DNA from 2 places in the Brevibacillus sp. HB1.3 genome. Region 2 is predicted to be linked to the other one. Evidence: riboswitches for the same ligand, from Rfam matches in the RefSeq annotation. Region 2 holds a riboswitch; the other holds the start of a gene.
The links. A riboswitch is a leader RNA that binds a small molecule or an ion and turns the genes downstream of it on or off. The one in region 2 is predicted to bind thiamine pyrophosphate.

Region 1 (3,415 bases), on a different contig from region 2:
TCTGTGGCTGGCGAGCTTTGCGGGACTACAACCAAAAGCAAGCTGTCGTTCGCGATACAGCGAAGCTGCTCGCAACCAATGAAGGCGAACTGATCGCACAGACGGAACGCCTCCTTGCAGAACGCGACACCTTAAAGGCAAAATTGGCAGAAGTGGATAAGCAGCTCTTGGAAGTGGAAGTCAATCAACAACTAGCGGCTGCTAGCCAACTCGGTCAGTCGCGCCTCATTATGTGTACCTTCACAGACAAAACCATTCAACAACTTCAGCAGTTCGCACAGCTGGCTACCGCTTTGGCCCCAGATGCAATTTGCCTCTTGGCTGCTACTACCGAAGACAAAATGCAAATCGTGTTTGGGCGTGGGCAAGAAGTCAAGGTAGCCATCAATCAAGTGTTGAAAGAAACCTTGCCGGTCATTAATGGAAAAGGTGGGGGAAATCCTGCCATGGCACAGGGGGGCGGTCAGGCAGTAGTGGATGCGGAAGAAGTACTGCTGCATGCACGCAAACTGCTAGAAGCTTCACTTTTGTAAATGCATTCGATTCAAGAAATGGAGGAAACCGCGATGAACTGGAATCCGGGAGATATCGTTCGCGTTTCGCAGCGAACGGGTGAATATATTGCAGAAGTATTGGAAATCCACGATTCGAAGCTGCTGGTAAAGGTGCTGGCAGTTACCAAATTCCCGACGCAAGGCGATTTGCATTCTTCCTACGAAGTAGATGTGCCGCTGTTTCACCAGCGCCCAGCACTGTCGTACATGGAAAAATTCATGACGCCTGTCCAAGGGCTCATTCGCTATAATGGAGCGATTCCCGACTACAAGGAATCTGTCCGCCAAGCGATGGAGAGAGAAATGGAAAAGCTTTCGAAAATGGCAGCTTGGGCAGAACGCTGTCTCGTTGAGCTGGAAAAGATGCACAAGGAAGCCTTTACAAACACGAAATAGAGTGGTACTGTAGTACTCGAATGTACGACAATTGCATAGCTTTACTACCAAACGGGAGCCAAGCAACGTTGGCTGAGATTGTGACGAGTGTGTTACTGACCGTTGAACCTGACCTGGGTCATGCCAGCGGAGGAAGAGGTATTTGGAATCAGTATCACGGTGTCGCAACCGAGCGGAACTATGCTTGTTTGCGTGCATACATGATAAGATGACACTCAACCATCCGAGGCGGATGGTTTTTTTATGCCATTCGTCCGGTGAGATGGGATGGGTATACGGCTTCTTCTGTTTGTCTGAATCGACTCAGGCAGGCGGGAGAAGCCGTTTTTTTTCCAGTAGAAGGAGGTAATCAATGATTGTTCAGCTGAATGGGAAAAAAGTAGAGTTGGCGGAAGAGATCACGACAGTGCGGGCTTTGCTCGCTTCTTATTCCCTGCAAGAGAAGATTGTCGTCGTTGAGCGAAATGGTGACATTATTGATCGCTCTGCGTACGAACAAACACCGATTGCAGACGGAGATCGCATAGAAATCGTTCATTTTGTCGGAGGAGGATGATCATCATGATGGATACATTGAAAATTGGATCGTACGAGTTTCGCTCCCGCTTGCTTCTGGGGACTGGTAAATTCGCTGATTTGGATACACAAGGGAAAGCGGTAGAGGTGTCGGAAGCAGAAATTTTGACCTTTGCGATTCGTCGCTTGAATTTGGAAAATCCGCAAGAACCGAACTTTTTGGAACAACTCGATTTGAAAAAATTCACCCTACTACCAAATACAGCAGGTGCCTATACAGCAGAAGAAGCAGTGCGCATAGCCCGTTTGGCTAAAGCATCTGGGCTGTGTGACATGATCAAGGTCGAGGTTATTGGAGACCCGAAAACACTTCTCCCTGACCCGATTGGCACGCTCGAGGCTTCGAAAATCTTGGTGGAAGAAGGCTTTATCGTGCTGACCTACACCAATGACGATCCGATTCTTGCCAGACGACTGCAAGAGGTTGGCGTACATGCGGTTATGCCAGGTGCCTCACCAATTGGTTCCGGGCAAGGGATTGTCAACGAAAACAACCTCCGCTTTATCATTGAGGATGCCAAAGTACCGATTATCGTAGATGCAGGAATTGGCTCGCCAGCAGACTGCGCGAAAGCGATGGAGCTGGGTGCTGATGGTGTCTTGTTGAATACAGCAGTCGCCCTCGCTGACAATCCTGTCCTGATGGCAGAAGCGATGAAGCTCGGCGTGGAAGCAGGTCGCAAAGGCTTCTTGGCAGGCCGTATCGCGAAAAAGCGTTACGCGTCCGCGAGCAGCCCGGTCGAAGGGATGATTGAGTAGCGTGGATCGACTGACAGAAGCGGTAGAATCGATCGCCAGCCGCAAAGAAGAGCTGTTCGCTTTATTGGCAGAGCTCGTTTCTCATCCGACTGTGAGTCCTCCCGCGCGAAATAGCGATGCCGCACAAGGAGCAATCGCCGACAGGCTGCAAGCGATGGGATTCGAGGTAGATCGCTGGACGGTATATCCGGGAGACGACAATATTGTTGGTCGTTTATCAGGGAGTGCTTCGACTCACGCAAACAGCTTGATTGTCAACGGGCATATCGATGTGGCTGAAGTCGGTGATGACACGGGGTGGACGTATCCACCTTTTGCTTTGACACACGGCAAGGATGGGCGCCTGTACGGCCGTGGGGTTGCGGATATGAAAGGCGGACTCGCAGCGAGCTTGTTTGCGATCCAAATGCTGCGCGAACACGGAATCGAGCTTCAAGGCGATCTGCTTTTCCAATCCGTCATCGGAGAAGAAGCAGGTGAAGCGGGGACATTGGTCGCTATCGAGCGTGGCTATCAGGCTGACTACGCCGTTGTAGTGGACACGAGCAATCTGCAAATGCAAGGGCAGGGCGGGGTCATTACAGGCTGGATCACGATTGAGAGTCCGACGACGCTGCATGACGGGATGCGTGCACAGACGATTCATGCAGGCGGACGCGTCCGGGGAGCTTCTGCCATTGAAAAAATGACGAAGGTGATCACCGCACTACAGGAGCTGGAGCGGGACTGGGCTGTCATGAAGTCCTATCCCGGCTTCCCGCCTGGCAGCAATACGATCAATCCCGCAGTCATCGAGGGAGGCCGGCACGCTGCGTTCATCGCAGACCGTTGCGCCCTGTGGATTACCGTTCACTTTTATCCGAACGAATCCTACGAAGAGATTATTCGAGAGATCGAGGATCACGTCGGGCGTGCGGCTGCCGCAGATCTTTGGCTGAGAGACAATCCTCCAACATTCCGCTGGGGTGGACGTTCGATGATTGAGGAGCGCGGTGAAATCTTCCCTTCACTGGAGTTGGATACGAAGCATCCGGGGTTGGTAACGCTGCAATCCGCATATGAAAGTCACATGCATCAAACGCCTATCGTTACTATGTCGCCTACGGTGACGGATGCAGGCTGGTTTGCGC
Region 2 (3,415 bases):
TGACAAATGGATAACTGTTTATCCATATTTTCGCGAATAAGATGCATAGGGACGTGACCGGGGCCTTCAATCATGACCTGTACGTCGTGTTCCCACGCAATTTTTGTAAGTTCTCCCAAAGTTTCAAGCTCCGCGAACTGTGCCTCGTCATTCGCATCCGCAATAGAGCCAGGACGCAGTCCATCCCCGAGGGATACACAAATGTCATAGGCCTTCAGGATTTCGCAAATTTCAGTGAAATGCGTATACAAAAAGTTTTCCTCATGATGGGCCAGGCACCATGCGGCCAAAATGGACCCACCGCGAGAGACGATGCCGGTAACACGGTTCGCTGTCATGGGGATGTAGCGCAAAAGAACGCCAGCATGAATCGTGAAGTAATCGACGCCTTGTTCCGCCTGCTCAATCAAGGTGTCTCGGTAAACCTCCCATGTCAAATCCTCGGCTTTCCCATTAACTTTTTCAAGTGCTTGATAAATCGGGACAGTACCGACTGGAACGGGGCTGTTGCGGATAATCCACTCCCGCGTGGTATGTATATGTTTTCCCGTCGAGAGGTCCATAATGGTGTCGGCACCCCAACGAACAGACCAAATCATTTTTTCGACCTCTTCTTCCATCGAAGAGCTGACGGCTGACGTTCCGATGTTGGCATTGATTTTGACATGAAAATTGCGGCCAATGATCATCGGCTCGCTTTCCGGATGATTGACGTTAGAAGGAAGGATCGCACGTCCAGCGGCGATTTCTGCCCGTACAAATTCAGGGGAGACACCCTCACGAATAGCAACGTATTCCATTTCCGGTGTGATGATATTTTTTCGGGCATAATGAAGCTGGGTAACATTTTTCCCTGGCTTTGCCCGTTTTGGTTTGTAGTCCTCTCGAGGGAAAGTGGGAAGGGTGGTAGCCTTTTCTTCGTTTCGGATGCCGTCGTCGACTAGTTGTGGTTCGCGACCGACATACGTTTCCGCATCATTTCGCTCATCGATCCACTGATGGCGAACGGAGGGCAGTCCTGCTTGAATGTCAGGAACGTAACCCGTTGCGGTATACTCGCCACTCGTATCGTACACGCGAAGAGGAGGATTGGGTGTGGAGCCAGACAATCCTTCGGTAGGATGAAGGGAAATCTCGCGCATTGGGACACGGATGTCCGCACGACTACCTGTTTCGTATACTTTGCGACTACCTGGAAAAGATGACACCAATGACATAAAAAAACCTCCTTGTTTTGGTTGCACGAAAGTGAGAACCGTTAGGGAGGCGAAAGAAACTTCCGCGAAAAAGCGCCGCATAAACAACATGCGACGCCAACGCGAGAGTAGAGAAGAAACGGGTATCCTAAAGATACGCGCATCTTTTCGTGTCGTATATGACATTCCTCCGCTGGCATTACCCAGTTCAGGTTCAACGGTCGATGGCACAGTACCATCCTCTCAGCCTGGTGAATCCCAAGCTCCCGTGCTTTTTTATTTTGGATTGCAAGAATAGGATAACGGGAAGTCCATCTAATTTCAAGGGAAATTTTCCAGCAGGAAATTGCAGGTGTGCAACACATTTTCCTCCTCCCTATTCTCGTGAACCGGACTAAAACTGTTTCTGTAGACCCACATGATTCCGATCTGTTACGATGAAGTTCGAAAAAAAGCAACTGCTTCCAGCGCTTTGATTTTCCTCGTTGTCGAAGCAGGATGGAGAAGTATTTTGAGGTGATGAGGTATGGATGTTTATTCGGATCTAAAACAAGGAGAACGTGGAGCGTGGGTGAGTATTTTCGCCTACATTTTCTGCTCTGTACTAAAAATAGGAGTTGCGTATGTCACTGCATCAGAAGCTTTAATGGCCGACGGTCTTAACAACTCAACAGATGTTGTCGCATCGATTGCTGTTTTGATCGGGCTGCGTATCGCAAGGAAACCACCTGATAAAGATCACCCGTATGGCCATTTCCGGGCCGAGACGATCTCAGCACTTGTCGCATCATTTATTATGCTATTTGTTGGAGTTCAGGTCATTACGAATGCTGTACCATCCTTATTTGACCCAAAACATTCGGCTCCTGACCTGTTGGCAGGGTGGACAGCACTTGCGACCGCCGTCATTATGCTTTTCGTCTATCGCTACAATAAAAAACTCGCCATCAAAACAAACAGCCAAGCACTAGATGCAGCAGCCGCTGACAACCGTTCAGACGCATTCGTCAGTATCGGGACGTTTATCGGGGTGGCTGGCGCACAGTTTCAATTGAATTGGCTGGATCCGTTAGCTGCTTTTGTTGTTGGTCTCATCATTTTGAAGACTGCGTGGGATATTTTCAGGGAAGCAACCCACCGTTTGACAGATGGCTTTGACGAAAGCGAACTCGCGGACCTGAGGGCTACAATTTCCTCGATTTCGGGGGTGAGGGATATTAGTGACATCAAAGCCCGCTACCATGGAAGCAGCGTGCTGGTTGATGTTGTGATCCATGTAGATCCAGGTCTGAATGTGGTGGAGAGTCACACCATCACCGAAAAAATTGAAGAACAGATGCGCAAGATTCACCGTATTAACGCCGTTCATATCCATATTGAACCGTGTAGAAAAATGGCGCCTAGTTAGATTCCGTCATGGGAATACCAAAAAACCTGTCCAGTGTGGGCAGGTTTTTTTGCTGTGTGTAGCTAACCAGTAGTAGCCTTCTTTTTGCGGAGTGTTTTGGTTGTAGAAGTAGTCGTAGTCTTTTTGGGACTGGCTGGCGCCGCCTTTTTCGCTGCCTGCTCTTTTTCGGACGAGGAGGCAGCGGTGGTGCGTTTTCGCGCAGGCTTTGACGGAGTTGGTTCTGGCTCGATTTTGATGGGCATAGCGGCTTGACCAGCTGTAGATTCCAAGCTTTCTTTTAGGGCCTGCATGAGATCGATAACATTGGTTCTTGCCACTGTAGGGGCAGTGGCGATCTCCTGACCCTCCAATTTTTTCTCAATCAGTTTTTGCAGATCGGATCGATATTCATCCGTATATTTTGCTGGATCAAAAGGGATTGTCATATTGCTAATGAGCTCAGTTGCCATCTTCAGTTCGTTTTCGGCCAACGGTACAGCGGCTTCAGGCAAGGCAGGCACTTGACTAACGGGACGTACCTCATCTGGATAAAAGATCGTCTCCAGCATGATGCAATGTTCATACAGTCGGATAACGGCCAGGCTTTGCCGATTGCGCATCGTCACCTGTGCAACGCCGATTTTTCCTGTCTGTTCCATAGCGGATCGCAGCAAGGCGTATGCTTTTTCGCCAGTGTCCTGTGGAGATAGGAAATAGCTCTTATGAAAATAAACGGGATCGATCTCTGACAAGTCTACGAAGTCGATAATTTCAATGGCTCTACGTGTTTCTGGGGTAATGGCTTCCAGATCGTCATCGTCGATCATGACAA

Region 1: it holds a riboswitch for thiamine pyrophosphate, as region 2 does, so the genes downstream of both, thiS (sulfur carrier protein ThiS) here and thiC (phosphomethylpyrimidine synthase ThiC) in region 2, are expected to answer to the same signal.

Annotation. Positions count from the first base shown of each region.
Region 1 covers NZ_JABMIT010000001.1:958,248-961,662, reverse strand. The annotation lists gene HPY31_RS04535 (alanyl-tRNA editing protein) at 1-533, shown strand, start outside; gene kapB (kinase-associated lipoprotein KapB) at 567-950, shown strand; TPP riboswitch at 992-1,102, shown strand; gene thiS (sulfur carrier protein ThiS) at 1,303-1,506, shown strand; gene HPY31_RS04520 (thiazole synthase) at 1,512-2,285, shown strand; gene HPY31_RS04515 (acetylornithine deacetylase) at 2,278-3,415, shown strand, end outside.
Region 2 covers NZ_JABMIT010000003.1:411,407-414,821, forward strand. The annotation lists gene thiC (phosphomethylpyrimidine synthase ThiC) at 1-1,217, opposite strand, end outside; TPP riboswitch at 1,364-1,476, opposite strand; gene HPY31_RS09615 (cation diffusion facilitator family transporter) at 1,723-2,604, shown strand; gene ku (non-homologous end joining protein Ku) at 2,667-3,415, opposite strand, start outside.